3 regions of the Pseudonocardia yuanmonensis genome follow, and region 3 is predicted to be linked to each of the others. Evidence: riboswitches for the same ligand, from Rfam matches in the RefSeq annotation. Region 3 holds a riboswitch; each other region holds the start of a gene.

Region 1 (3,541 bases), on a different contig from region 3:
CGAGCCCTTGGTGACGTCCACGACCGCCATGAAGTCCGGGCCCGGCAGGGCGTTGCGAACCTTGTCGGTCGGGTTCGTCAGGGACCCGGGCAGGTTCTTGACGTCCGGGACCACCGTGTCGGCGACGTTCTCGTCACCGGCCCACACGACCATGTACTCCGGTCGCGTGGACGCGTCGGGCGAGTCCTCGGCGGCGTCGGTGTCGATGTTGTTCTCGACCCAGTAGTCCTTGCCGTCGGCCCCCTTCACGGCGGACCTGACGGTCTGGACGTCGGCGTACGCGTCGCCGCCCGGGATGGTGGTCACCCCGGCGAGGACCCCCAGGGCCAGCAGCCCGAGCAGGATCTTCTTCGGTGCGGATGGTCGGCTCCGCAGGCTTCGCCTCTGTGCGCGCATCCCGGCCTCAGCTCGGCAGGAGTCGGCTGGGCGCGCCCACCGCCGACTGGGTCAGCCCGGCGATCGGGACGCCGGCGGGAGCGAAGTCGCGGCCCTGGCCGAGCAGGTCGCCCTGCTCGAACGCCGTGTACGACGGCTCCACGTACGGCGCCTCCGGCGCGGGGGCCGGCCCGGTACCGTCAGCGGGGTCGTAGTGGGCCGTGAGCAGCGGCGCGAGGTCCGGCACCAGGTCCGGCGTGGCGGCCTGGGCCGGCCCGGTGAGGCCGACCACGGCGGCGCCCGCCAGGGTCGCGGACCCGGCGAGCCGGGTCAGTGCCGACCGAGGTGGTCGGTATCGGTGTCGCGGCACGACAGTGTCTCCACTTCTTCTCATCTGGGGAGCGGACGGCGGCGGACCGCGGCCCGGGAACGCCGGACGGTCCGCATGGACAGCGGCGGCGGTGGGGCGGACGGCGGTGGGCACGGCCCGGCGCACCGGTCGGCGGCCCGGACCGAGGCCGGGCGAACGGGGACGGCGGTGCGCCGCGGGGAACGCGAGGGTGAAGGGGGCGGGGCCGGCGGGGCCCGGGCCTCAGTTCACCGGCGCACTACACAGCGCGCTCGCCACGCGACCCAGATCGACGTGACGTCGATAGGCGAAGCGGTCGGTGAGGCGCACGACCGGAACTGTGTCATCCGGACGGAGCAGTGGAGATCATGGGGTCGGACAGAGGGTCGTCCCACGCCCGTTCCGGGCCATCTCGGGCCCTTCTCCGTGGCCCAGGTCACTCGTTTCGGCGGTTCATCGGCGCCGGAACAGGCCCGGAGCAGCGTGTGACGCGGGCCCGATTCTTCACGCGATCGTGTCGGTCGAGCCGGGAACCGATCACGCGCCAACGGCTCGACCTGGCGATTCTACGATGCCCTCCCCGACCGGATGACAGCATTGCTCTCGCCGCTCATGAACGCAGAGTGACCAGCGGTCCCGGCCCGGGGCAAAAGGGACGGAAATGCCGAGGAAATGGGTCGAGCCGCCCCGGAGATCGGACATTCACCGCCGATCTGGAACGCCGACGACCGCACTGTCCGGTCATTCTCGGCGCCGATTCCGCGGCCCGGATCACACTTGACCGGGCCCCGGATCGACACCTACCGTCGTCGTCAGGTCAAGAGCGCCAGCGCCAAGCCCCGGCTCGCTGGCCGGCAACCCTCCTCCGCGGTGGGGTGCTCCGGGTGACGACCGGGCCGCCGCGGACCCGCGGCCGGCAAGCGCGGACCCTCGTGTGCGGCACCTCGTGCCGTCCCGGGTCCTGAGTGATCCGGGAGGATCCACGATGTCCGACGTCCGCACCCAGGTCGACACCCAGATCGACTCGGCGCCGCGCTGCGCCGAGGCTCCGGGCTGCACCGCCGCCGAGGAGCCCGCGCGCACCGCGCCCGCCGCGGCGGCGACCCCGACCACCACGGCCCCGACCACCACCTCGACCACCTCGACCACCACCTCGACCACCACGGCCCCGGCACCGACGCCCCTGCCGGAGCTCGTCGGCACCGGGCTCCCGGTCCCGCTCGTCGACGGCCGCACCGTGCCCTACGCGAACCTGGACCTGGCCGCGAGCGCCCCCGCCCTGCGTGCGGTCGCCGACCACGTCGCCGAGCTCCTCCCCTACTACTCGAGCGTGCACCGCGGCGCCGGGTACGCCTCGCAGGTCTGCACCTCGGTGCTCGAGGGTGCCCGGGAGACCGTCGCCCGGTTCGTCGGGGCGCGCGCCGACGACGTCGTCGTGTTCACCCGCAACACCACGGACGCGCTCAACCTGCTCGCCGGCGCGGTCCCCGGCGCGACGCTGTGCCTGGACGTCGAGCACCACGCCACGCTGTTGGCCTGGCGCGGCACCGACCACCGCGTGCTGCGCGCCCCGGACACCGTCGGCGAGACCCTCGACCTGCTGCGGGACGCGCTCGCCGCCGAGCCCACCGCCCTGCTGGCGATCACCGGCGCCTCCAACGTCACGGGCGAGATCCTGCCGATCGACGAGATCTGCGCGATCGCGCACGCCGCGGGCACCCGCGTCGTGCTCGACGCCGCCCAGCTCGCCCCGCACCGCAGGGTCGACATCGGCGCGTCCGGTGTGGACTACGTCGTGCTGTCCGGGCACAAGCTCTACGCCCCCTACGGCGCGGGCGCGCTGATCGGGCGGCGGGACTGGCTCGACGTCGCCACCCCGTACCTCGCCGGCGGCGGCGCGGTGCGCTCGGTCGGCGTCGAGGACCGGGCGACCGAGGTCAGCTGGGCCCCGGCGCCGCACCGGCACGAGGCCGGCACGCCCAACGTCCTGGGCGCCGCCGCGATCGCCGCGGCCTGCCGCGCCCTCGACCCCGTGATCGACGAGATCGCCCCCGCCCACGAGCGCGCCCTGCTCGCCCGCCTGGTCGACGGCCTGTCCGGGATCGCCGGCGTGCGCCCGCTGCGGATCTGGGCCGACGCGCCGGACCGGGTCGCCGTCGCCTCCTTCACCGTCACGGACGTCCCGGCCGGGCTCGTCGCCGCGGCGCTGTCCGCCGAGCACGGGATCGGCGTGCGGGACGGCCGCTTCTGCGCCCACCCGCTGCTCGCCCGCCTCGCCGGCGGGGCCGACGCGGTGCGCGTCAGCCTCGGCCTGAACACGACCGGGGCCGACGTCGACCGGCTGGTCGAGGCCGTCCGCACGATCGCCGGCGCGGGCCCGGAGTGGGACTACCGGGAGGTCGACGGCCGGTGGACCCCGGCCCCGGACCCGCGCGACCTCGACCCGCTGAAGCTCGGCACCGTCGCCGGACCGGGCGGGGCGGCCTGCGGGCACTGAGCCCGCGCCGACCCCGCACCGACCCCGCGCGGACGGGCGCCCGTCGCCGAGCGGTGCGGCAGGCCCGTTCGGCCTGTGCGGTCGGGTGGACGGGCGCATCGTCGGCGCGTCACCGTCGTTTCCCCGCTGACGCGGGTGGTACACCCACCCCCGGGCGACGACCGGGTCGCGGCGAGCACGGAGAGTAGATGGCAGACGACGCAGCGCTGTCTCGAGCGCAGTCCGAGGAGACCGCGGAGCAGCACCCCCACGAGCCCAGCGAGATCACCTACGCGGAGCACCTGCATCCCGCGCGTCCCCGCACGCTCCGCCATCGCGCC
Region 2 (3,541 bases), on a different contig from region 3:
CGTGCCGTATCCCCGGACCGGCGTGGGGGGCGGTCGGAAGGGCCCGAGCTGTGCGATCCTGGTGTCGTGGGCCCGCCGGCCGCGGGCCCGTGCAGGGCCGTCCGCGCCGGGTTGTAGCATGGACGACCGAGTGCTCGGCGTGCTCGCTCGCATCGGTGGAGAACCGGTCGGGGTCGCCTGAGCCCCCCGATACGTACCAGCACCAGGAAGACTCGAGGCACACCAGCGTGGCGAACATCAAGTCCCAGATCAAGCGGGTCAAGACCAACGAGAAGCGCCGTCAGCGCAACAAGTCGGTCAAGTCGTCGGTCAAGACCGCGATCCGCAAGTTCCGCGAGGCCGCCGAGGCCGGCGAGACCGAGAAGGCCGTCGAGCTGCAGCGCGCCGCCGCCCGCGCCCTGGACAAGGCCGCCGGCAAGGGCGTCATCCACAAGAACCAGGCCGCCAACCGCAAGGCGGCCATCGCCAGGCGCGTCGCCAAGATCGGCGCGTGATCCTCGGGCGCGTCCTCCGTGCCCGGTGAGCTCCCGGGTTCACTGAGCCCGGTCGAGCGTTCCCGTCGACGGCGCTGTCCTTTCCCGTGGGACAGCGCCGTCGACGCGTTCTCGGAGATGGTCCGTCCCGGTGCGGGAGGGGCCGGCCGACGCTGAGGCGAGCGTCATGGCTCCACAACGCTCGTTGGCCGGGCTTCCGAACGCGTCGTGGCTCCATGACGCTCGTCGTCCAGAGTCCCTGAGCACCCTGAGCACGCCATGGCTCCATGACGCCGGTGGCGCGGGGTCGGTCAGCCGGTGCCGCGGGCGTCGACGACCGCGAGGACGGCGCGCTCGAGTGCGTAGGCCGGGTCTGCCGCCGCGCCCTTCACGTCCGCGTTGACCTGCGCGGTCGCGGCGATCGCCGTCGCGAGACCGGCGGGGTGCCAGGCCCGTACCTGGCCCTGCGCCTTGCGGATCTTCCACGGCGGCATGCCGAGGCTGCCCGCAAGGCGGTTCGGGTCCCCCCGGCCGGCCGCGCCGACCTTGGCGAGAGTGCGGACGGCGTCCGCCAGGGCGTCCGCGACCAGCACCGGGGCGACACCCAGCACGAGCGCCCAGCGCAGCGCCTCCAGCGCGCCCGCCCGGTCGCCGGCGACCGCCTTGTCCGCCACCGCGAACCCGGACGACTCGGCCCGGCCACGGTGGTACCGCCGCACGGCCTGGCCGTCGACCTGCCCGCCGGTGTCCGAGACCAGCTGGTTCGTGGCCGACGCCAGCTCCCGCAGGTCCGAGCCCACCGCCTCGAGCAGCACGCCGACGGCCTCGGCGGTGATCGAGCCACCGGCCCGCCGCACCTCCGCCCGGACGAAGTCGGCACGCTCCTCGGCACGGGTCAGCCGGTCGCACTTCGTCACGACCGCGCCGACCTTGCGCAGGTCGTCCGCCAGCTGCTTGCCCCGGGCACCGCCCGCGTGCACCGCGACCAGGACGATGCCGTCGGCAGGCTCCGCCGCGTACGCCAGGATCGCCGCGGCCAGCTCCTTGCCCGCCTCGTGCGCCCCCTGGATCACCACGACGCGACCCTCCGCGAACAGCGAGGGGCTCAGGTGCCCGACGAGCTCGCCGGGCGTGAGCTCCGCGGGGCGGTACCGGCGGATCTCGGCCTCCGCGTCGACGGCGCGGGCTGCGCGGAGGATCTCGCTCACGGCCCGCTCGACCAGCAGCTCCTCCTCGCCCACGACGAGCTGCACGGGGGCGGGCGGCGTGGTGGCCGGCATGGGTCCACCTCCTCTCGCGTGCGGCGCGGGTCCCGCGTGTGCCGGGCTCCGACGCCATCGTGGCGCACGGCGCCGACACTCCGTGACACGCCTCCCAGATCCCGTGCCCGGCTGGCTCGGAGCGGCACACGTGCCGTAACGTGCAGGTCATCCGGACCACTCCGGCCGCCACGCGCGCTCCGCACACGGGACCCGTACGGCACAACCGCATATGGCTCATCCAGAGGGGCAGAGGGAACGGCCCGACGAAGCCCCGGCAACCGGCGTCGAACGACGATCCGCGCAGTGCACCGTCAGGTGCCTGCACGTCGACGGACCAGGTGCCAATTCCGGCCCGCACCAGCGGGACAGATGAGGAGATCTGATGACTCTCACTGCAGACACGCCTGCCGGCACCACCTTCGACCTCGGCTCCGCTCGTGCACTGTCCTGTCGCGAGTGCGGCCACCAGACGCCGCTCGCCGCGGAGTTCGCGTGTCCGCAGTGTTTCGGGCCGCTCGAGATCGCCTACGACTTCCCGCAGGTCACCCGCGAGTCCATCGAGTCCGGCCCCAAGTCGATCTGGCGCTACAAGGACCTCCTCCCGGTCCCGGCGAACGTGCAGTCCTTCCCGAACACCGAGCCCGGGTTCACCCGACTCATCCAGGCGGACCGGCTCGCCGCGGAGCTCGGCGTCCGCAAGCTGTGGGTGAAGGACGACACCGGCAACCCCACGCACTCCTTCAAGGACCGGGTCGTCGCCGTCGCCCTCGCCGCCGCCCGTGAGCTGGGCTTCTCCGTCCTGTGCTGCCCCTCCACCGGCAACCTGGCCAATGCCGTGGCCGCCGCGGCCGCTCGCGCGGGCTGGGACTCGGTCGTGCTGATCCCCTCCTCGCTGGAGCAGGCGAAGATCACGACCACCGCGGTCTACGGCGGCACCCTCCTCGCCGTCGACGGCAACTACGACGACGTGAACCGGCTCGCCACCGAGCTCGCCGCCGAGCACGAGGAGTGGGCGTTCGTGAACGTGAACGTCCGCCCCTACTACGCCGAGGGCTCCAAGACCCTGGGGTACGAGGTCGCCGAGCAGCTCGGCTGGCGCCTGCCCGACCAGATCGTCGTCCCCGTCGCCTCGGGCTCGCAGCTGACCAAGGTCGACAAGGGCTTCGGCGAGTTCGTCAAGCTGGGTCTGGTCGACGAGAAGCCCTACACGATCTTCGGCGCCCAGGCCACCGGCTGCTCGCCGGTCGCCTCGGCCTTCGAGCAGGGGCACGACTTCATCCAGCCCGTCCGGCCGGACACCATCGCCCGCTCGCTGGCGATCGGCAACCCCGCCGACGGCCCCTACGTCCTCGACTCCGTGCGCCGCACCGGCGGTGCCGTCGGCCATGTGACCGACGAGGAGGTCGTCGAGGGCATCCGGCTGCTCGCCCGCACCGAGGGCGTGTTCGCCGAGACCGCGGGCGGCGTGACCGTCGCGACCGCGAAGAAGCTGATCGAGGCCGGCAAGATCGACCCCGACGCGGAGACCGTCCTGCTGATCACCGGGGACGGCCTCAAGACGCTCGACGCCGTGTCCGCCCACGCCCGGCCGACCGCGACGGTGCCGGCGACCAGCAAGGCCGTCCGCGAGGCGCTCGAGGGTCGCTGAGCAGTACGAGAACCACGCCGGGCCCGGGGGACGCGTTCCTCCGGGCCCGTCGTCGTCCCGCGTGCCCCTCGCTCGTCCGGACCCGCCGATGCCGGGCTCCGGGGAACCGTGGGGTCCGGGGCGCCGGCGCCCCGCACGGGAGCGGCGTGGGGCCGGGA
Region 3 (3,541 bases):
GACATGGTCTTGCCCCTGCGCGGGTCGCCCGCGTGCGCCGCGGCGAGCGTGGCCGCCTGGGCCTCGTAGATCGGCCGGTACTCCGCGATCGCCTGCTCGTCGGAGTCGGCGAGGAACAGTCCGCCGGATCCGGACCCGACGTACCCGACGGCGGGGTCGTGCCCGTGCGCCTCGAGCTGCTCGCGGTAGCGGTCGATCAGGACCAGGTAGTTCTCCCGCGGCTGCAGGGCGTTGGCGGTGAAGATCGGGTCGCCCCACTTCGCGGCGAGGTCGACGGCGGCGGTGGAGGTGGCCGACCCGTGCCAGATGCGGAAGGGCCCGTCGAAGGGCCGCGGGTGGGTCGTCACGCCGTGGAGGTCGTGGTGGTGCACGCCGGTCCACGACACGTCCTCCTCGCGCAGCAGCCGGCGCAGGAGCTCGTGGTTCTCGGTGAGGTACTCGTACTGCTTCGCCAGTTCGAGGCCGAACAGCGGGAAGTGCCTGTCCTCGTTGCCCTTCCCGATCACGATCTCCAGCCGCCCGCCGGAGAGCTGGTCGACGGTCGCGTAGTCCTCGGCCACGCGGACGGGGTCGAGCAGGGACAGCACGGTGACCCCGGTGCTGAGCAGGATCCGGTCGGTGGCCTGGGCCAGGGCGCCGAGCAGCACGGTCGGGGCGGAGGAGACGAACTCGCCGGCGTGCCGCTCGCCGACGGCGTAGGAGTCGAAGCCGAGCCGTTCCGCGAGGACGGCGTTCTCCACGACCCGCTCGAGCCGCTCGTGCACGGAGATGATCTCGCCGGTGACCGGGTGCGGGGCGTGCGGGACGATGTCGAGGACCTGGAAGCGCATGGGGCAGCTCCTGAGGGGACGGCCGGAGAGGGATCGGACCGGATCGGTGGACGACGCCGTTGCCGGTCGTCGCGAGAGGGCACGGGGAACCGGTGCCGGCGGTGAGTCACCGTAACCGCGGTCGGGTGATCAGAGGAGCCCGACGTGGCGCCGCCGTGTCGTTGTCCGGTCCTTTGTGGTTCCCGGGGCCGACTGTGTTTCGCCTGGCGAGAGCACCGGATCCGGTGTCCGGACACGTCGGTCGGGTTTCGGCGTCGCTGATCACAGATGTCACCCGGAGTATTGACGGACGGGCCGTGCTGATCCCTACAGTGGCTCCGGCCCACGGGGCCACACCATCCAGAGCGGCCGAGAGACCCGGCTCGACGACGCCGCAGCAACCCCCCGTCCGACGGGTGCGGGTGCTACAGCCGGGAGCGATGGAGGAGCGATGTTTCTCGGGGTGCGGCGGCGCCACGTGGATCTCCTGCGCACGGCCAGCGCGGGCTGTCGGGCCTGACGAGGACCCGATCCCCGTCCCTTCTCCCGCAGGAGAGGTCTGCCCGCATGGCCCCCATCCATCTGGCCGTCGCGCTCGACGGCGCCGGCTGGCACCCCGCCGCCTGGCGCGAGCCCGGCGCCCGCCCCGATCTGCTCTTCACCGCCCGCTACTGGGCGGCCCTGGCCCGCGCCGCCGAGCGCGGCCTGCTCGACCTGGTCACGATCGAGGACGCCCTGGGCCTGCAGTCCGGCGACCACCTCGGGGCCGCCGACCGCCGCACCGACCAGGTCCGGGGGCGGCTCGACGCCGAGCTGGTCGCCGCGTTCGTCGCGCCGCTGACCCGCCACGTCGGGCTCGTCCCGACCGTCACGACCACGCACACCGAGCCCTTCCACATCGCCTCGGCGATCTCCACGCTCGACCACGACAGCCACGGCCGGGCCGGCTGGCGCGTGCAGACCTCGGCGCGCGCCGACGAGGCGCGGCACTTCGGGCGCCGCACGCTGCCCGAGATCCGGCGGGAGACGCTCGGCACACCGGGGACCGCGGCCGCGGTCCAGGACCTGTTCGACGAGGCGGCCGACGCCGTCGAGGTCGTCCGGCGGTTGTGGGACAGCTGGGAGGACGACGCGGAGATTCGCGACGCCGCCACGAACCGCTTCCTCGACCGCGACAAGGTGCACACGATCGACTTCGAGGGGCGCTTCTTCGCGGTGCGCGGGCCCGGCATCGTGCCGCGGCCGCCGCAGGGCCAGCCGCTCGTCGTGGCGCTCGCCCACGCCCGGGCGGCGTACGAGCTGGCCGCCCGCGCCGCGGACGTCGTGTTCACCACGCCGCAGGGAGCCGCCGACATCCCGGCGATCCTCGGGGAGATCCGCGCCGCCCAGCACACGGTCGGGCGCACGCTGCCGCCGCTGAGGGTGCTCGCCGATCTCGTCGTGGTCCTCGACGCCGACGCCGACGCGGCCCACGCCCGGCTGCGGCGGCTCGAGGAGCGGAGCCCGCTGTGCTCCGAAGCCGCGGTGCTGGCCGGCACCCCGACCGCGCTCGCCGACCTCCTGGAGTCCTGGCGGGACGAAGGGATCGACGGGTTCCGGCTGCGGCCGGCCGTGCTGCCCACCGATCTCGACGCGATCGTCGACGGGCTGGTCCCGGAGCTGCAGCGGCGGGGCCTGTTCCGCACCGCCTACGAACCCGGGACGCTGCGCGAACGCGTCGGGCTGGAACGGCCGGCGAACCGGTACGCCGGGGTGGCGGCGTGAGCGAGCACGTGAGCGAACCATCGGCACAGCGCACCCGGAAGCGGCAGGTGATCCTCGGGGCCTACTTCCCGGGCGTCAACCACGACACCGTGTGGAGCGACCCGGCGTCGGGCAGCCACATCGACTTCGCCTCGTACGAGCACTGGGCGCGCACCGCCGAGCGCGGCACCTTCGACCTGCTGTTCCTCGCCGAGGGGCTGCGGCTGCGGACCCGCGGCGGGCAGGTCTTCGACCAGGACGTCGTCGGGCGGCCGGACACGTTCACGGTCCTGGCCTCGCTGGCCGCCGTGACCGAGCACATCGGGCTCGCCGGCACGATCAACGCCACCTTCAACGAGCCCTTCGAGCTGGCCCGGAAGTTCGCGACGCTGGACATCCTGTCCGGCGGGCGGGCCGCGTGGAACGTCGTGACCAGCTCGGACGCGGACACCGGCGAGAACTTCCGCAGGGGCGGGTTCCTGCAGCACTCGCAGCGGTACGAGCGGGCGGGGGAGACCCTCGACGCCGTTCGCGCGCTGTGGGACTCCTGGGGGTCCGACGCCGTCGTGGCCGACCCGGCGAGCGGACGGTTCCTGCGCGACGGGCAGGTGGGCGATTTCGCCTTCCGTGGCCGGCAGTTCGACATCGCCGGTCGCTTCAGCACACCGCGCAGCCCGCAGGGGCATCCGGTGGTGCTGCAGGCGGGGGAGTCGCCCGCCGGACGTGACTTCGCCGCCTCCCGGTCCGACGCGATCTTCTCCCGCTACCAGAAGTTCGACGAGGCCAGGGCCTTCTACGCCGACGTCAAGGCCCGCGTCGCGAGGTTCGGGCGCGACCCCGACCAGGTCAAGATCCTACCGTCGGCGTCGGTGATCCTGGGCGACACCGAGGCCGAGGCCCGCGACCGGCACCGGGACGTCCGCAGCCGGCAGGTCGACCCGTTCACCGCGATCGTGCTGGCCGAGATGGTGTGGAACCGCGACCTCTCC

Evidence for each region. A riboswitch is a leader RNA that binds a small molecule or an ion and turns the genes downstream of it on or off. The one in region 3 is predicted to bind S-adenosylmethionine.
Region 1: linked by a shared signal. The riboswitch ahead of ABD990_RS20400 (aminotransferase class V-fold PLP-dependent enzyme) and the one ahead of ABD990_RS28465 (LLM class flavin-dependent oxidoreductase) in region 3 are both predicted to bind S-adenosylmethionine.
Region 2: linked by a shared signal. The riboswitch ahead of thrC (threonine synthase) and the one ahead of ABD990_RS28465 (LLM class flavin-dependent oxidoreductase) in region 3 are both predicted to bind S-adenosylmethionine.

Annotation. Positions count from the first base shown of each region.
Region 1 covers NZ_BAABIC010000014.1:9,334-12,874, reverse strand. Annotated here, with positions in the region: gene ABD990_RS20410 (hypothetical protein) at 1-396, opposite strand, end outside; gene ABD990_RS20405 (hypothetical protein) at 404-745, opposite strand; gene ABD990_RS34455 (putative leader peptide) at 968-1,054, opposite strand; SAM riboswitch class IV at 1,540-1,653, shown strand; gene ABD990_RS20400 (aminotransferase class V-fold PLP-dependent enzyme) at 1,710-3,221, shown strand; gene treS (maltose alpha-D-glucosyltransferase) at 3,410-3,541, shown strand, end outside.
Region 2 covers NZ_BAABIC010000002.1:110,378-113,918, reverse strand. Annotated here, with positions in the region: gene rpsT (30S ribosomal protein S20) at 228-494, shown strand; gene holA (DNA polymerase III subunit delta) at 785-1,753, opposite strand; SAM riboswitch class I at 1,967-2,111, shown strand; gene thrC (threonine synthase) at 2,118-3,383, shown strand.
Region 3 covers NZ_BAABIC010000025.1:102,905-106,445, forward strand. Annotated here, with positions in the region: gene ABD990_RS28460 (LLM class flavin-dependent oxidoreductase) at 1-830, opposite strand, end outside; SAM riboswitch class I at 1,163-1,256, shown strand; gene ABD990_RS28465 (LLM class flavin-dependent oxidoreductase) at 1,377-2,573, shown strand; gene ABD990_RS28470 (NtaA/DmoA family FMN-dependent monooxygenase) at 2,582-3,541, shown strand, end outside.